Regions from separate parts of the Allobosea sp. P4_C6 genome, predicted to be linked through region 1. Evidence: predicted binding sites of a transcription regulator. Region 1 holds the regulator's gene; the other holds the start of a gene.
The links. Region 1 encodes PhoB, which activates phosphate uptake and scavenging genes when phosphate is short. Its sites were predicted from a motif close to TGTCATNNANCTGTCAT; they were not measured.
Positions count from the first base shown of each region.

Region 2: the regulator PhoB is predicted to act here: its motif matches at 3,321-3,337, upstream of phnC (phosphonate ABC transporter ATP-binding protein).

Region 1 covers NZ_JBFUIF010000016.1:91,480-101,768, forward strand. Annotated here, with positions in the region: gene AC1DVA_RS13775 (TetR/AcrR family transcriptional regulator) at 1-149, opposite strand, end outside; gene zapE (cell division protein ZapE) at 359-1,537, opposite strand; gene AC1DVA_RS13785 (ABC transporter substrate-binding protein) at 1,744-2,574, opposite strand; gene AC1DVA_RS13790 (amino acid ABC transporter ATP-binding protein) at 2,611-3,405, opposite strand; gene AC1DVA_RS13795 (amino acid ABC transporter permease) at 3,402-4,295, opposite strand; gene argH (argininosuccinate lyase) at 4,292-5,707, opposite strand; gene AC1DVA_RS13805 (LysR substrate-binding domain-containing protein) at 5,804-6,730, shown strand; gene AC1DVA_RS13810 (SpoIIAA family protein) at 6,784-7,170, shown strand; gene phoB (phosphate regulon transcriptional regulator PhoB) at 7,183-7,881, opposite strand; gene phoU (phosphate signaling complex protein PhoU) at 7,893-8,612, opposite strand; gene pstB (phosphate ABC transporter ATP-binding protein PstB) at 8,698-9,504, opposite strand; gene pstA (phosphate ABC transporter permease PstA) at 9,545-10,289, opposite strand, start outside.
Region 2 covers NZ_JBFUIF010000019.1:16,878-23,936, forward strand. Annotated here, with positions in the region: gene AC1DVA_RS15310 (efflux RND transporter permease subunit) at 1-1,363, opposite strand, end outside; gene AC1DVA_RS15315 (efflux RND transporter periplasmic adaptor subunit) at 1,363-2,442, opposite strand; gene AC1DVA_RS15320 (TetR/AcrR family transcriptional regulator) at 2,521-3,285, shown strand; gene phnC (phosphonate ABC transporter ATP-binding protein) at 3,437-4,255, shown strand; gene phnD (phosphonate ABC transporter substrate-binding protein) at 4,332-5,261, shown strand; gene phnE (phosphonate ABC transporter, permease protein PhnE) at 5,405-6,286, shown strand; gene phnE (phosphonate ABC transporter, permease protein PhnE) at 6,283-7,059, shown strand, end outside.

The DNA of each region.
Region 1 (10,289 bases):
CGCGAGGGAAAGTAGCGGTAGACATTGGCATGCGTCATACCCGCCTCTTCCGCCACGGCGACGACGGTGAAGCGCTTCAGCCCGAACTTGCGCAGATGCTCGCTGGCGACCGAAAGGATGCGGGTCTCGCTCGGCTCGCGCTGGGGCATGGGTCAGCGATCCATCGGCTCAGATAGCACCGCCGTCATTCCGGGGCATCGCGCAGCGATGAGCCCGGAACCCAGAACCGATGCCCCTCGCGCGGTCGCTGTGCCATCCGATGCCTCTCTCTGGATCGGCGGCGTCGGCTCTGGATTCCGGGCTCGCCCCTGCGGGGCGCCCCGGAATGACGGTGAGGGATTCGCGCCGCCGGCCGTCATCACGTCTCCACCAGTCCCGTGGTATCCCCGCTCGCCGTCGAGTCGGGGCGGCCATGCGGCATGGCGAGATATTCCTCGGAACGCATCTCGATCAGCCGCGAGACGGTGCGGTCGAACTCGAAGGCCTCGCGCCCCTGCCTGGCATGGTAGAGCTCGTGCGGTTCGGCCGCCGCCGAGGCGACGAGCTTCACATGGTGCTCATAGAGCGTGTCGATCAGGATGATGAAGCGCTTGGCCTCGTTGCGCCGATCGAAATCGAGGATCGGGATGCCATCGAGCACCAGCGTATGGAAACGCTGCGCCAGCGCGATGTAGTCCGAGGCGCCATAGGCCTGGGCGCAGAGATCGGCGAAGCCCGCTCGCGCCACGCCGCCCGCCGCCTGCGGCAGGACGAGGTCGTGCCCCTGCACGTTCAGCACCGTGCGCGGCCCCTGCGCCGTGCCGGACAGTGCCTTGAAGGCCGTGTCGAGCGCAGCCTTGGCCTTCTCGTCGGCCGGCACATGGTAGACCGGCGCGCCGCCGAGCTTCTCCAGCCGGAAATCGGTACGGGCATCGAGCTTGAGCACCTCGACCTTGGTCTGCAGCAGCGCGACGAAAGGGAGGAACAGCGCCCGGTTGAGCCCGCCCTCATAGAGCCGCGACGGCTCGACATTCGAGGTCGCGACCACCACGACGCCGGCGGCGAAAAGCGCCGTGAACAGCCGCCCGAGGATCATAGCATCGGCGATGTCGGTGACGGTGAACTCGTCGAAGCAGAGCAGGTAGGCCTCGTCCGCGAGTTCGGCGGCGACGGGCGCGATCGGGTCGGCGTCCTTGACCTCGCCGCTCTTGATCTTCTGGCGGTAGATGTTGATGCGTCCGTGCACATCGGCCAGGAACTCGTGGAAATGCACGCGGCGCTTGCGCTTCACCGGCGCGGCCTCGAAGAACATGTCCATCAGCATGGTCTTGCCGCGGCCGACCGAGCCCCAGATGTACAGCCCTTTCGGCGCCTCGGCCGTGTCCGGCTTCTTGCCGAAGAGCCAGCCCAGCGCGCTGCCCTTGCGGGCGAGGCGGCGGGCTGCGAGGGCGGCGGTCAGGACTTCCAGCCGCTTCACCACCGCGACCTGCGCGGGATCGCGCTCGATAGCGTCCGCCTCGACCAGGGCGGCATAACGGTCGGTGATCGAGGCTGTCATGGTGGCGGGCGATGGCGATCCGGATGAGACCAGACCGGGTTACGGCAGCCCTGCCATCATCGCAAGTCCGACGGACCGTTTCGGGAAAAGAGCGTGATTCTCGGGTCGACGCATCGCGTCGACCCGAGAATCTCATGACGAGCGCGCGCCGGTTTCCGAGATGCTCGGGTCAAGCCCGAGCATGACGCGCAGATGCTCCGCAGGACTTACTTGCCCTGGTTGACGGTGATCGGCTTGATCGCGTTGTCGGGCAGGCCGTACTTCTGGATCAGCGCGTCATAGGTGCCGTTCGCCTGGAGCCGGTCGAGCGCGCCCTTGACGGCGTCGCGCAGCTGCGTGCCTTCCGCCGTCTTGGCGAAGGGGATGCCGGCCAGCGAATGGGTGAAGGGCTTGCCAAGCGGGATATAGGTGTTCGGCTCGAGCTTCTGGAAATGGCTCATCGTCTCGCTGCCCTGGACGCCGCCCTGCAGGCGCTGCGTCTTGAGCTGGGTGCGGGCATCGACCGAGCCCTCGGTCTCGACCACGTTGACCGCGGGCTTGCCCTTGGCGACGCAGTTCGCTGCGCTCCACTCGCCGATCTGGCGCGGCCAGTTGGTCGCGCGGCTGGCGCCGACGCTCTTGCCGCAGAGGTCTTCGGGAGTCTTGATCGTGTCCTTGAACGCCGTGACCGTGTAGAATTGCGCGCCGGAATCCAGGTAGTTGATGAAATCGGCGGCCTCGCGCCGCGCCGGCAGGTCGCTCATCCCCGCCATCACCGCGTCGACGCGGCCCGTCTGCAGCGAGGACAGCATCTGGGCGAAGGCGGTCTCCTGCCACTCGACCTTGATGCCGAGCTCCTTGGCGATGGCCTCGCCGAGCTCGATGTCGAAGCCCGAGAGCTGGTTGGTCGCCACGTCCTTGAAGGTGATCGGCGGATAGTTCGGCTGGGTGGCGATGATGATCTTGCCGGCGGTCTTGACGCGATCCGGCAGGGCTTGGGCCTGCGCGGCGAGCGCGGTGCCGGCGAGCAGCGCGGCGGCGATGGTCAAACGAAGCATGTGGTCTCTCCCTCTAGTGAACTGATTCCGCCGCCGTCACTTCAGGACGGCGGCGATGAAGTCGCGCGTGCGCGCTTGTTTCGGCGCGACGAGAACGGTCTGCGGCGGACCCTGCTCGACGATCTCGCCCTTGTCCATGAAGACGACGTCGCCCGCCACCTCGCGCGCGAAGCCGAGCTCATGCGTGACCACGATCATCGTCATGCCGGAGGCCGCGAGGTCGCGCATCACGTTCAGAACCTCGCCGACGAGTTCGGGGTCGAGCGCGGAGGTCGGCTCGTCGAACAGCATCAGCTTCGGCTTCATCGCCAGTGCGCGAGCGATGGCGATGCGCTGCTGCTGCCCGCCCGAAAGCTCGCTCGGATAGGCGTCGCGCTTCTCGGCGAGGCCGACACGCTCGAGCAGCGCCGTCGCCTCGGCGACGATCTGCTTGCGCGGCCGCTTCAGCACGGTGAGCGGCCCCTCGATGATGTTCTGCAGCGCCGTCATGTGGTTGAACAGGTTGAAGCGCTGGAAGACCATGCCGGTGGCGAGGCGCTGGCGCGCGATCTCCGGGTCGGTCAGCTCGTGCAGTTCGTCGCCGACGCGGCGATAGCCGATCAGTTCGCCATCGACGCGGATGGCACCCTGGTCGATCTTCTCGAGCTGGTTGATGCAGCGCAGCAGCGTCGACTTGCCCGAGCCCGACGGCCCGATGATGCACTGGACCGTGCCGGGCTCGATCGAGAGCGAGACGTTGTTCAGCGCCTTCAGGTCGCCGAAGAACTTGCTGACATTGGCGATCGTGACGATCGCGCTATCGGCCTCTGCCGTGTTCGCCACCGCGCTCATGCGGGCTCCTCCTGAACCGCGGCGCGTTTGATGCGCCGTCCCACCCGCCCCTTCGAGAAGTGGCGTTCGAGAAAATACTGGCCGATCTGCAGCAGCGTCACGACCAGCAGGTACCAGCCCGCGGCGACGATCAGCAGTTCGATGACCCGCGCATTGGCATAATAGATCGTCTGCGCGTTGCGCAGGATCTCGGCGTACTGGATCACGCTCGCCACCGAGGTGAGCTTGACCATGCTGATCACCTCGTTGCCCACCGGCGGGATGATGACGCGCATCGCCTGTGGCAGCACGATCCGGCGCAGCGTCGTCAGCCGCGTCATGCCGATCGCCTTGGCGGCCTCGGTCTGGCCGGTGTCGACGGAGAGGATGCCGCCGCGCACCACCTCGGCCGTATAGGCGCCCTGGTTCATGCCGAGCCCGAGCAGCGTCGCCATGAACGGCCCGATGATATCGATCGTCCGCCAGGAGAACACACCCGGAATGCCGATGGTCGGGAAGACCAGCGCCAGGTTGAACCAGATCAGGAGCTGCAGCAGCAGCGGCGTGCCGCGGAAGAACCAGATGTAGAACAGCGCCACGCTGCGCAGCACCGGGTTCGGCGACATGTACATGATCGCGAAGACGACGCCGAGCACGACGCCGAGCGTCATCGCGCAGACGGTCATGATCAGCGTGTTGCCGAGGCCGGCGATGATGGCGGGCGCCGTGAAGAACTGCCGGACCACCGGCCAGGCGATGTCGCCCTCGACGAAGGCCATCACAATCCAGGCCAGGATGGCGAGGATCACGGCCGAGGCGAACCAGCGGCCGTAGAAGCGCCGCGGCACGATCCTGAGATGGGCGATCGCGGAGAGATCGCGGCTGCTGATCGGTGAAGTGGCGTCGGTCATCGCCGCGTCTCCCGGCTCCAGGCTTCAAGAGCCGTCAGGTTGTCACGGAAGCGCGCGATCTGCTCGCGCACGCGGTCGGGTGCCGTGCCGCCATGGCCGCTGCGGGCCGCGACGGCGGCATCGAGCGTCAGATGGTCGATCACGCCGGCGTCGAGCCGCGGATCGACGGCCCGGAGGTCGACGGCGTCGAGCGTCTCCAGCTCACGCCCCATTTCCTCGCAATAGCGCACAAGCGTCCCGGTGATCTCATGCGCCTCGGCGAAGGGCACGCCCCTGCGGGCGAGATAGTCGGCCACCTCGGTCGCCAGCGCGAAGCCGGACCCGGCCTGGGCGCGCATCACCTTGGCGTCGGCGCTCATGCTGGCGATCAGCCCGGCAAAGGCGGGCAGCACCTCTTCCAGCACGTCGACTGCGTCGAAGGCGGCGCGCTTGTCCTCGGCGAGGTCGCGGTTGTAGGAAAGCGGCAACCCCTTCAACGCTCCGAGCATGGCGACGAGATCGCCGGTCAGCCGCGCCGCCCGCCCGCGCGAGATCTCGGCGATATCGGGGTTCTTCTTCTGCGGCATGATCGAGGAGCCGGTGGCGAAGGCGTCGTCCAGCGTCACCCAGGCGAATTGCCTGGAAGCCCACAGCGTCACCTCCTCGGCGAGCCGCGACAGGTTCGTCGTCAGCATCGCCGCGACGAACAGGAACTCCGCGACATGGTCGCGCGCGCCGACCGCATCGACCGAATTCTCGAACGGCCGGTCATAGCCGAGCGCCCGCGCGCTGAGCTCGGGATTGAGCGTGATCGCGGAGCCGGCAAGCGCCGCCGCCCCGAGCGGCGACTGGCCGGAGCGCGCTTCCCAATCCTTCAGGCGCGAGGCATCGCGCATCAGCACCTGGCCATGCGCCATCAGCCAGTGGCCGAAGGTGACGGGCTGGGCGCTCTGCAGATGGGTGAAGCCGGGGCTGACCGAGGCCGCGTGCAATTCCGCCTGGTCGGCGATCGCGGTCAGCAATTCGGCCAGCATCGCCGCCAGCGAACGCGACTTCTCGCGCAGATAGAGCTTGAGGTTGTTGGCCGCCTGGTCGTTGCGCGAGCGCCCGGCCCTGAGCTTGGCGCCGGTCGAGCCGATCCGCTCGGTCAGGATGCGCTCGATGAAGGTGTGGACGTCCTCGTCCTGCGGTCCCGGCGCGATGCGCCCTTCGACCGTGTCCCGTGCGATCGCGTCGAGGGCGGTCAGGATGGTGTCGAGTTCCGAGGCCGTCAGCAGCCCGGCGCGCCCGAGTTCGGCCGCATGCGCCTTGCCGCCGGCGACATCCTGAGGCACCAGCCTGGCGTGCTCGCCGGCTGCGCTGGAGAGCTTCATCAACCGCGCATCCGGCGGCTTGCGGAAACGTCCGCCCCACAGGCGGGTCGTCTGGTTCATGATGCTCGTTCCTCCCCTAGCGGAAGAATGGCCTCTTGACCGAGAGGCCGGCAAACGAAACGATCTCCGCAGAGATAGTCCGAAAAGGAATACCCCATGGCTGCCGGTCGGCCTCCCCCGTCATCGACCGCCCTGCGGGCCTTCACCACCGTCGCACGACTGGGCTCGACGGCCCGCGCCGCGCAGGCGGTCAACCTCACCCAGAGCGCCGTCTCCAAGCAGATCCTCTCGCTGGAGCATCATCTCGGCGCCGTGCTGTTCGATCGCAGCCCGCTCGGCCTGAAGCTGACCGAGGCCGGCGCGATCTATCTGCCCTATGCCGAAGCGGCGCTGGAGCAGATGGATCGCGGCGCGCGGCGCCTGGCCGAGCGCTCCGCGGTCGCCCGGCCGATCCGGCTGCACATGGTCGCCATCGTCGGCGAGCGCTGGCTGATGGGGCGCTTTCCCGCCTTCGCCGAGGCTCATCCCGGCGTCGACGTGCAGTTCACCAACTATGTCAGCGAGAGCGAGACCGAAGAGCCCGATCTCGATATCGCCCACGGCGTCCCGCCCTGGACCGGCAGGGAGGCGCACTACCTGTTCGGCCGCGACGTCGCCCTCGTCGCCGCGCCGAGCCTGATCGAACGCATGGGCGGTTTCCGCCGCGCCGCCGACATCCAGAAGATGACGCTGCTCCAGCACTATCAGATGCCGACCTTCTGGGCCGAGTTCACCGAGGCCCACGACCTGCGCGGCGCTGTGCCCGAGCACACCGTGCGCTACGGCTACTATTCCGTGATTACCAGCGCCGCCGTCGCCGGGCTCGGCGTCGCCCTGACGCCGCGCTGCTATGTGGCCGATGAATTGGCCTCCGGCGCGCTCGTCAACCCGCTCGGTCTCGGCTTCACGAGCGCAACCGGCTGCTGGCTCACCCGCCCGCTCGGCCAGCCGGATCGCCCCGGCCTCGACGAATTCGTCACCTGGCTGCTCAGCGAAGCCGGGCAGTTCGACGCCGCGACACGGGCGCCTTCCGCCGCAGACTGATTTCCCGCGAAACTTCCCTCCGGGCGGGGCGTTGTCTTCGCCGAGGAGGAGACATGCTCACCATTCTGCCCGCCCCCGACCATGTCGGCGCCTACCGCCTGTCGCGGACGCTGACGGCCGATGATCTCGATCAGATCATGGCCGATATCGATGCGAAGCTTGGCCGCCACGAGAAGATCGGCATCCTCGCCGACTTCACCGATTTCACCGACATGACATTGGCCGCCGCCTGGAAGGATGCGCGCTACAGCCTTGGCAAGCTCTGGGAACTCCAGCGTTTTCCCCGCGAGGCCGTGGTCACCGACAAGAGCTGGCTCGCCGCCTTCGTCGACCTGCTCAACCCCGCGATCCCCTTCGTCACGGTGCGCACGTTCAAGCCGGAGGAGTACGACACCGCGCTGGCCTGGGCCGGCGATATCGAGGGCGGTCCCAACGCCTGACGATCGCGCGCGTCAGCTGCGCGCGAAGGTCTCGTCGAAGGCGTAGCCGGCGCCGCGCACCGTGCGCAGCGGGTCCTTGGTGTTGGCAGGCGTGATTGCCTTGCGCAGCCGCCCGACATGGACGTCGACCGTGCGCTCGTCGATATAGACGTCGCGGCCCCAGACGGCATCGAGAAGCTGGGCGCGCGAATAGACCCGCCCCGGTGCCTGCATCAGGAATTCGAGCAGCCGGAACTCGGTCGGCCCGAGATGCAGCTCGCTGCCGGCGCGGCGGACGCGCCGGGTCGTGCGGTCGAGTTCGAGATCGCCCGCGGCCAGCAGCCCCGCGACGTGACCTGGCTTCGCCCTGCGAAGAAGCGCCTGGATGCGCGCGATCAGTTCCGGCAGCGAGAACGGCTTGACGACGTAGTCGTCGGCGCCGGTCGCAAGGCCGCGTACCCGCTCGGTCTCCTCGCCGCGCGCCGTCAGCATGATGATCGGCACGCGCTCGGTGTCGCGCCGCGAGCGCAGCCGCCGGCAGAGCTCGATGCCGGAGAGGCCGGGCAGCATCCAGTCGAGCAGCACGAGATCGGGCGTGTGGTCGCGCAGATGCAGCTCCGCATCGTCCCCGCGCGCGACGCTGTCGACCTCGAAGCCCTCGGCCTCGAGGTTGTAGCGCAGCAGCAGGGTGAGCGGCTCCTCGTCCTCGACGATCAGGATGCGTGCGGCCATGATGTCTTGCCTCAGCTGCCCGTGATCGCCTCGACCTCGATATTGGTCGTGTCGAGCTTCGGCCGGTTCACGTCGAGCGAGTCGCCGGTGATGAGATAATGGATTGTCTCGGCGATGTTGGTGGTGTGGTCGCCGATGCGCTCGATGTTCTTCGCGCAGAACAGCAGATGCGTGCAGAACGTGATGTTGCGCGGATCTTCCATCATATAGGTCAGGAGCTCGCGGAACAGCGAGGTGTAGAGCGCGTCGATCTCGTCGTCGCGGCGCCAAACCTCGAGCGCCTTCTGCTCGTTGCCGGCGGCATAGGCGTCGAGCACGTCCTTGAGCTGCGCCTGGACGAGGCGGCTGATATGCTCGAGGCCGACGACCGCGCGATGCGGCGGCTGGAACTGCCCGGCGATGGCGACGGCCCGCTTGGCGATGTTCTTGGCGAGATCGCCGACGCGCTCGACATCCGCCGCGATGCGGATCGCCGAGATCAGCTCGCGCAGATCGTTGGCGAGCGGCTGGCGCCGGGCGATGGTCAGCACCGCCTTCTCCTCGACCTCGCGCTGGAGATTGTCGAGGCGCTGGTCGGCCGAGATGATCTTCTGGGCGAGCGCGGTGTCGCGGCGCACCAGGGCGACGGTGGAATCGCCCAGCATGCGCTCGGCCATGCCGCCCATTTCGGCGAGGCTGCGGCGGATGCCCTCGAGATCGGTGTCGTAGGAACGGACGATGTGATCGGTCATGGCGTTATCCTCGAAGCATTTTCAAGCGAAGTGGGCACCGGTTCGCGCGATGAAAATGCGATAAAACAAAGAAGTCCGTCGCCGCTCAGCCGAAACGGCCGGTGACGTAGTCCTGCGTCTGCTTTTTGCCGGGGTTCATGAAGATCGTGTTGGTCGGCGCGAACTCGATGACCTCGCCCAGATACATGAAGGCGGTGTACTGCGAGATGCGGGCCGCCTGCTGCATGTTGTGGGTGACGATGGCGATGGTGAAGTCGCTCTTCAGCTGCTCCAGCAGGTCCTCGATCTTGCCGGTCGAGATAGGATCCAGCGCCGAGGTCGGCTCGTCGAACAGGATCACCTCCGGCTTCTGCGCGATGGTGCGCGCGATGCACAGGCGCTGCTGCTGGCCGCCGGAGAGGCCCATGCCGGAGCTCTTCAGCTTGTCCTTGACCTCGTCCCAGAGCGCGGCGCGGCGCAGGGCGCCTTCGACGCGGTCGTCGAGCTCGGACTTAGGCGGCCTCTCATAGAGCCGGATGCCGAAGGCGACGTTGTCGTAGATCGACATCGGAAACGGCGTCGGCTTCTGGAACACCATGCCGACGCGCGAGCGCAGCTCGTTCACGTCGACATCGTTGGAGATGATGTTGCGCCCGTCGAGCAGGATCTCGCCGGTCGCCCTCTGCTCGGGATAGAGCGAGTAGATCCGGTTGAAGATGCGCAGCAGGGTCGACTTGCCGCAGCCGGAAGGGCCGATCAGCGCCGTGACGTGCCGGTCGCGGAAGTCGAGATTGATGTTCTTCAGCGCCTTGTGCTCGCCGTAGTAGAAATCGAGGTTTTTCACCGCGATCCGGACGGGCGCCTCGGCATCGAGCGATTGCGGGGAGAGTTCAAGGGTCGAAAGCATCGACATGGTCCTTCAGGATCAGACGCGACCGGGTTGGATTCAAGCTCTACTTGCCGCCGCTGACGATGCGGCGGGCAACGATCGAGAGCAGCAGGATCGACATGGTGATGATGAGCGAGCCGGCCCAGGCCAGCTGCTGCCAGTTCTCGTAAGGGGCCGAGGCGAACTGGTAGATCGTCACGGGCAGGTTCGAGACGCCCCCGACGAGGTTCGCCGAGAACCAGAAATTGTTGTTGAGCGCGGTGAAGATCAGCGGCGCGGTCTCGCCGGCGATGCGGGCGAGCGCCAGCAGAATGCCGGTGACCATGCCGGCCTTGGCCGCCCGCCAGGTCACGCTGGTGATGACGACCGAGGGCGGCGCGCCGAGAGCGGCTCCGGCCTCGCGCAGCGGGCCGGGCACGAGACTCAGCATGTCCTCGGTGGTGCGCACGATGACGGGGATCGCGATGATGCCGAGCGCGACGCCGCCGGCCCAGCCGGAATAGCCGCGGAACGGCTCGACCAGCAGGACGTAGACGAACAGGCCGATCAGGATCGACGGCGCCGAGAGCAGAATGTCGTTGATGAAGCGGATCAGGTTCGCGAGCTTCGAGCGCCTGCCGTACTCGGCGAGCCATGTCCCCGCCAGCACGCCGATCGGCGTGGCGATGGCGATGCCCAGGAAGGTCAGCACCACCGAACCGACGATGGCGTTGGCGAGGCCGCCGCCTTGAGAGCCGGGGCCGGGCGTGACCTCGGTGAAGGTCGCGAGCGAGAGCCCGCCGATGCCCTTCACCACCAGCATGCCGAGG
Region 2 (7,059 bases), on a different contig from region 1:
TGCGGCCGGTCGAGAACGCCATCGGCGCATAGACCGCGACCAGCGTCAGCGTCATCGCCACCACCGCGAAGGCGATCTCGTTGATGCCGCGCACCGCCGCCTTGGTCGGCTCGATACCGTCCTCGACATGGCGATGGACGTTCTCGAGAACGACGATGGCGTCGTCGACGACGAGGCCGATGGCGAGCACCATCGAGAGCAGCGTCAGCGTGTTGACCGTGAAGCCGAGCGCATACATCAGCGCGAAGGAGCCGATCAGCGAGACCGGGATGGTCACCAGCGGGATCAGCGTCGCACGCAGCGAGCGCAGGAAGATGAAGATGATGAGGACGACGAGGACGATGGCCTCGACGATCGTCTGGTAGACCGCCTTGATCGAGCGATCGATGAAGATCGAGGTGTCGTAGGAGGTCGCGATCGACATGCCGTCCGGCAGGTCCTCGATGATGCCGGGCAAGGCAGCCTGGACGCCGCTGGACACGTCGAGCGGGTTGGCGGTGGCCTGCTTGACGATGCCCACCGTCACCGATGGCGAGCCCTTGAACCAGGCGGCGTTGCGCTCTTCCAGCGCACCGAGCTCGACCCGCGCCAGATCCTTCACCTTGACCGGGAAGCCGTTGGCGTCCTTGACGACGATCTCGCGGAACTGCTCCGGCGTGACCAGGCTGGTCTGCGACAGCACCGTGAATTCGCGGGCGCTGCTCTCGATCCGGCCCGACGGGATCTCGATGTTCTGGGCGCGGACCGCCGCCTCGATCTCCTGGACCGTGACGTTGTAGGCCGAGAGGCGCGAGCGATCGAGCCAGATGCGCATCGCATATTGGCGCTGGCCGAGGATGCGGACCTCGGCGACGCCGGTGATGTTCTGGACGCGCTCGGCGATGAAGCGGTCGGCGAAATCGGTGAGCTCGAGCGGGCTGTGCCGCGTGCTGGTCAGCGACAGATAGAGGATCGGCTGCGAATCCGCCTCGACCTTGGCGATGATCGGTTCGTCGATCTCGTCCGGCATGCGCCCGCGCACGCGGCTGACGCGGTCGCGCACGTCGGAGGCCGCGACGTCGGGATCGATGTCGGGGCGGAAGCGCACGGAGATCTGGCTGCGCTCCTGGCGGCTGGCCGAGGAGATGATCTCGATGCCTTCGATGCCGGCGATCGAGTTCTCCAGGATCTGCGTGACCTGGGTCTCGATGATCTCGGCGGAGGCGCCGCGATAGACCGTCTGCACCGAGACGATCGGCTCGTCGATATTGGGATATTCGCGGACGGTGAGGCGGCCATAGCTGACGATGCCGATCAGCATCACCAGCAGGCTCAGCACCGTCGAGAGGACGGGCCGGCGGACGAAGAGCTCGAACAGGCTCATCAGAGCTGGCTCGTCTGGACGGGCTTCTCCTTGATGGAGATTGCACTGCCGTCGCGCAAGCGCATCTGGCCGGCGGTGATGATCTGCATCTTGGGCGTCAGACCCTTGACGATCTCGACCTTGCCGGGCAGCCGCTTGCCGAGCTCGACGGCGACGCGGCGCGCCTTTCCGTTTTCGGCGACGTAGATCATCTTGCCGATGCCATCAGGCACCACGGCCATCTCGGGCACTACGATGGCGTTCTCACGCTGGTCGACGGTGATCGTCAGCCGGGCGAACAGGCCGGGCTTCAGGGTGAGATCGGCGTTGGGGATGTTGGCGCGCAGGCGGATCGCGCGGCCGTTGACGTCGACGACGGGATCGATCGCGAAGATCCGGCCGGTGAAGGTGCGATCGGCGACCGCATCGACCCGCGTCTGCACCGGCTGGCCGGTCTTGAGGCGGCTCAGATAGATTTCGGGAACGCGGAAATCGACCTTGATCGGATCGATGTTGGTCAGGGTGATCAGCTGCTTGCCGACAGAGACATAGTCGCCGACGCTGACCGCGCGCAGGCCGACGACGCCGTTGAACGGCGCGACGATGGTCGATTGCGCGAGCTTCGCCTTGGCGAGCTGGACGCGCGCCTCGGTGGAAGCGAGCTTGGCCGTCGATTCATCGAGCGCGACCTGCGTGCCCGAGCCGCGCGACACCAGCGACTTCAGCCGGTCATTCGTGTCACGGGCGAGGCCGAGATCGGCCTGCGCCTGCTTCAGCTCGGCATCGAGGATCGCGGTATCGAGCTTGACCAACTCCTGCCCGGCCTTGACGCGCTCGCCCTCCTTGAAGCCGAGCGCGATGACGCGGCCGGCGATTTCGGGGGCGATGACCACGGATTCATCCGCCGCGAGCGTGCCGAGGGCCTCGACCTCCTCGTTGACGGTCATCAGTTCGATGGAGGCGACCTCGACCGGCACCGCGCGCGGCCCGGAGACCGCACTGGCCTGTGCCTGCTGCGTACCGGCGCGCTGGTTGCGGTAGGCGTAATAGCCGCCGCCGGCGAGCGCCGCGACTAAAACGAGGAGGAGAAACCGCTTCATAAGACTGGACGCTCCGATACCGCAGGACTATCTTAGACTGGACGGTCCAGTTTGATAAGAGGCTTAGTGGGCGGAAGCATGGCTGACACCCCCCTCCGCCGACACCGGGCGACCCTTCTCACCGACCCGGCGATTGCCGAGGCAAGACCCGTGCCGAAATCGCACCGGCGAAACGGCGCCAAGGCTCGCCTGCTCGCCTCTGCTCAAACCGAGACAAATCCGGCCAAATCCCCTTCCGCCGAGCGTGCGCGCCCTGACAAGCACGACGCCATCACCCGCGCAGCCGCGGAAACCTTCCTCGCGGAAGGCTTCGAACGCGCGAGTCTCGACCAGATCGCCCATCGGGCCGGTGTTTCAAAACAGACGATCTACAGCCATTTCGCCGATAAGGAAGCGCTCTTCAAGGCGATTTGCACCGAGCTCACGGAAACGTTGACGATTCCGCTGCGCGAAAATTCTTCCGCGTCGAATTTGCGCAACACTTTGGTGCGCCTCGGCGAGGATATGCTGAAGATGATGCTGCGCCCCGCGGCGCTGGACCTGCATCGCCTCGTCGCGAGCGCAGCCCCGCGCTTCCCCGAGCTCGGCCGGGTGGCTTACGAGGCCGGCGCCAGGCGGATGCTGAACGATCTGGCAGCCCTGCTCGTCGCGCGATCACAAATCGGCGACGGGCTCTCGCGGCCGATCGGCCCGGCGCAGGCCGAGATGCTGGCTGAGCAGTTCGTCGGCATGCTGCGCGGCTTCCATCAGGCACGCGGGCTGCTCGGCGTCAGGCCGATGCCAGCCGCCAGGCGAAAGGCCTATGTCGGCGCCTGCGTCGACATGCTTCTGACCTCGGTCTGAGACGGCCCCGGCCGCACTCGCCCTACCCTGCCTGCTGTCACGCCGCTGTCATTCGCAGCCGATAGCTCTCGTCGCCATGGAGACGCGCTTGCCCCTCGGCCTTGGCCGCCGGGGCCGCGCTCATGCCCGTATCGTGCCCGAGAAGCCATCCATGCTGCGTATCGAAGCCCTGACCAAGCGCTTTGGCGACAGGAACGCCGTCGACAATGTCGCGCTGTCCATCCCGAAGGGCGAGATGGTGGGCGTGATCGGCCGGTCCGGAGCCGGCAAATCGACGTTGCTGCGCATGCTGAACCGCCTGGCCGAACCGACCTCGGGCCGTATCGTCTGCGAGGAGCAGGACGTCACGGCGCTGAAGGGCGCTTCGCTTCGGCGCTGGCGCCGCGACACGGCGATGATCTTCCAGCAGTTCAACCTCGTCGGCCGCCTGGACGTGCTGACCAATGTGCTGCTCGGCCGCCTCAACCATCGATCCGTCGCGCTGACGCTGGTCAAGAGCTTCTCGGAAGACGACAAGATCCGTGCCATCGCGGCTCTTGAGCGTCTCGATATGGGACATCTCCTTGCACAGCGCACCGAGACCCTCTCGGGCGGCCAGCAGCAGCGCGTCGCCATCGCCCGCGCGCTCGTCCAGGAGCCGCGCATCATCCTCGCCGACGAGCCGATCGCCTCGCTCGACCCACGCAACACCCAGGTCGTGATGGACGCGCTGTTCCGCATCAATCGCGAGGACGGCATCACCGTGGTCTGCAACCTGCACGACCTCGACATCGCCGCGAAGTATTGCGACCGGCTGATCGGCATGTCGGCCGGCAAGGTCGTGTTCGACGACGTGCCGCAGGCGTTGACCCGCGAGGTCGCGGYCGAGCTCTACGGCATCGAGGCCAAGGATGCCGGGGCCGAGGCGCTGGATGCGCTCGACGCCATCGCCGCCTCCGAAGCGAAGCGCGCCCGCCAGAAGATCGCCTGACGTCAAAGCATCGCCGGCGCGGCCCGGGGCCGGCGCCGCGAGAAGACTATCCCGACAGCAACCAGGAGCAGACCCAATGCTGACCCGTCGCCATACCCTCAAGCTCGCCGCCGCCGGCCTTGCCGCCACCGCCGCCCAGCCTTTTAGCAACGTTGCTTTCGCCCAGGACTGGAAGGCGAAGTATCCCGAGCTGATCTTCGCGATCATCCCGGCCGAGAACGCCTCGGGCGTCGTCGAGCGCTACACCCCCTTCGTGAACTACCTTTCGAAGGAGCTCGGCACCAAGGTGACGCTGCGCATCGCCAACGACTACGCCGCGATCATCGAGGGCCAGCGCGCCGGCAACATCCATATCGGCATGTACGGCCCGGCGTCCTTCGCCCGCGCCCGCATGACCGGCGCCAAGGTCGACGCCTTCGCGATCGAGACCAACCTCGACGGCACCAAGGGCTATCACTCGGTGTTCTACGTGAAGAAGGACTCGCCCTATCAGAAGGTCGAGGACCTCAAGGGCAAGAACCTCGGCCTCGTCGACCCCAATTCCACCTCGGGCAACAACGTACCGCGCTTCGTGCTCAACGGCATGAAGATCGAGCCGGAAACCTTCTTCTCCAAGGTCGTCTATACCGGCAGCCACGAGAACGCGGTGATCGCGCTGCAGCAGGGCACCGTCGACATCGCCGCCAACTGGTGGAACGACGAGCAGGAATCGAACCTCCTGCGCATGGCCCGCAAGAACATGGTCAAGGCCGAGGATTTCCGGATCATCTACAAGTCCGAGCAGATCGTGAACTCGCCGATGGCCTATCTCACCGACCTGCCCGACGACCTGAAGGCCAAGATCCGCGACGCGGTGCTGAACCTCGCCACCAAGGACAAGGTCGCCTTCGACAAGATCTATGAAGGCAAGCAGGGCCCGCTCGTCGCCGTCGACAACAAGTCCTACGAGCCGATCATAGAGCTGAACAAGTTCGTCGACGAACTCCGCAAGAAGAAGTCGTCGTAAGCAGCATCCGTCATGCCCGGGCTTGACCCGGGCATCTCTCGCCAGAGATTCTCAGGGCTCCGCGCTTCGCTTCGCCCGAGAATGACGCCCTTGTCCGGGGTCGGCGCCAGCCGGTCCCCGCGACCTCTCGGAAGCGCCTCTCCATGACACTCGCGATCGATCGCAACGACCCGGCCATCCGGGCCCATGCCGAAGCCTATCGGCAGGCGGCGACCGTCAAGCGCCGGCAGGCCTTCATCGGCGCCGCCGTCTTCATCGTCTGCGTGCTGCTCGCGGCGCGGGGTTCGGAGGTCGATCTCGGCAAGTTCGCCGAGAACATCCACCGCTTCCCGAAATACATCTTCGAGACGCTGCCGACACTGCGCCTCTCCAGCTTCGGTGCCGACCTCGCCGAATGGTACTGGGGCCTGAAGGGCTGGCTGAAGCTGCTCTGGCAGACCGTCCTGATCGCCTATGTCGGCACCGTGCTCGGCGCCATCGGCGCCTTCCTGTTCTGCTTCGCCGCCGCGGCCAATCTCGGCCGGTCCGCCTGGCTGCGCTTCGCAGTCCGCCGCTACCTCGAATTCTGCCGCACCGTTCCCGAGATCGTCTTCGCGCTGATCTTCGTCATCGCCTTCGGACTCGGACCCTTGCCCGGCGTGCTCGCCATCGCGATCCACACCATGGGCGCGCTCGGCAAGCTCTTCTCGGAAGTCGTCGAGAACATCGACCTGAAGCCGGTCGACGGCGTCACCGCCACAGGCGGCGGCTGGTGGCAGATCGTGCGCTTCGCCGTCGTGCCCCAGGTGCTCTCCAATTTCGCCAGCTACGCGCTGCTGCGCTTCGAGATCAATGTCCGCGGCGCCTCGATCATGGGCTTCGTCGGCGCCGGCGGCATCGGCCAGGATTTGATCGAAGCGATCCGCAAATTCTACTTCACCGATGTCAGCGCCATCCTGCTGCTGATCATCGTCACGGTGATGCTGATCGACTACGGCACCGAGCGGCTGCGCCACGCACTCCTCAGCCTGGAGCACGGCCGATGAGCCTCGCCCTCGACACGGCCGAGCGCTCGGCCATCCTGAGCCGCCACCAGGCCGCGATCCGTGGATCGCTCAAGACGAAACTCGCGACCATCGGCACCATCGTCGCTCTGCTCGGCCTCTTCCTCTACGGACTGACCACGCTCGAGACGACGCTCTGGAAGATCATCGCCGGGCTCGGCAATCTCGGCTCCTTCGTCGCGCTGATGCTGCCGCCGCATCCGGGGTCCTGGACCCGCGCCCTGATCTTCGTGCAGGCGCTGTTCGAGACCGTCGCGATCGCCTTCCTCGGCACCGTGCTGGCGGCGGCGCTCGCCTTGCCGCTCGGCTTCATCGCCGCGCGCAACGTCGTCGCCAACCGCGTCGTGCATTTCCTCGCCCGCCGCTCGCTCGACACGGTGCGCGGCGTCGATGCGCTGATCTGGGCGCTGATCTGGGTGAATGTCGTCGGCCTCGGCCCCTTCGCCGGCATGCTTGCGATCATGACCAGCGATCTCGGCGCCTTCGGCAAGCTCTATTCGGAAGCGATCGAGGCGGCCGACCGCAAAGCTGTCGAAGGCGTCGCCTCGGTCGGCGGCGGCAAGGCGCATGAGATCCGCTTCGGCCTGCTGCCGCAGGTCCTTCCGGTGATCGCGAGCCAGGTGCTCTATTATATCGAGTCGAACACCCGCTCCTCGACGATCATCGGCATCGTCGGCGCCGGCGGCATCGGCCTCTATCTCGCCGAGACGATCCGCACGCTCGAATGGCAGCAGGTCTCCTTCCTGATCCTGCTG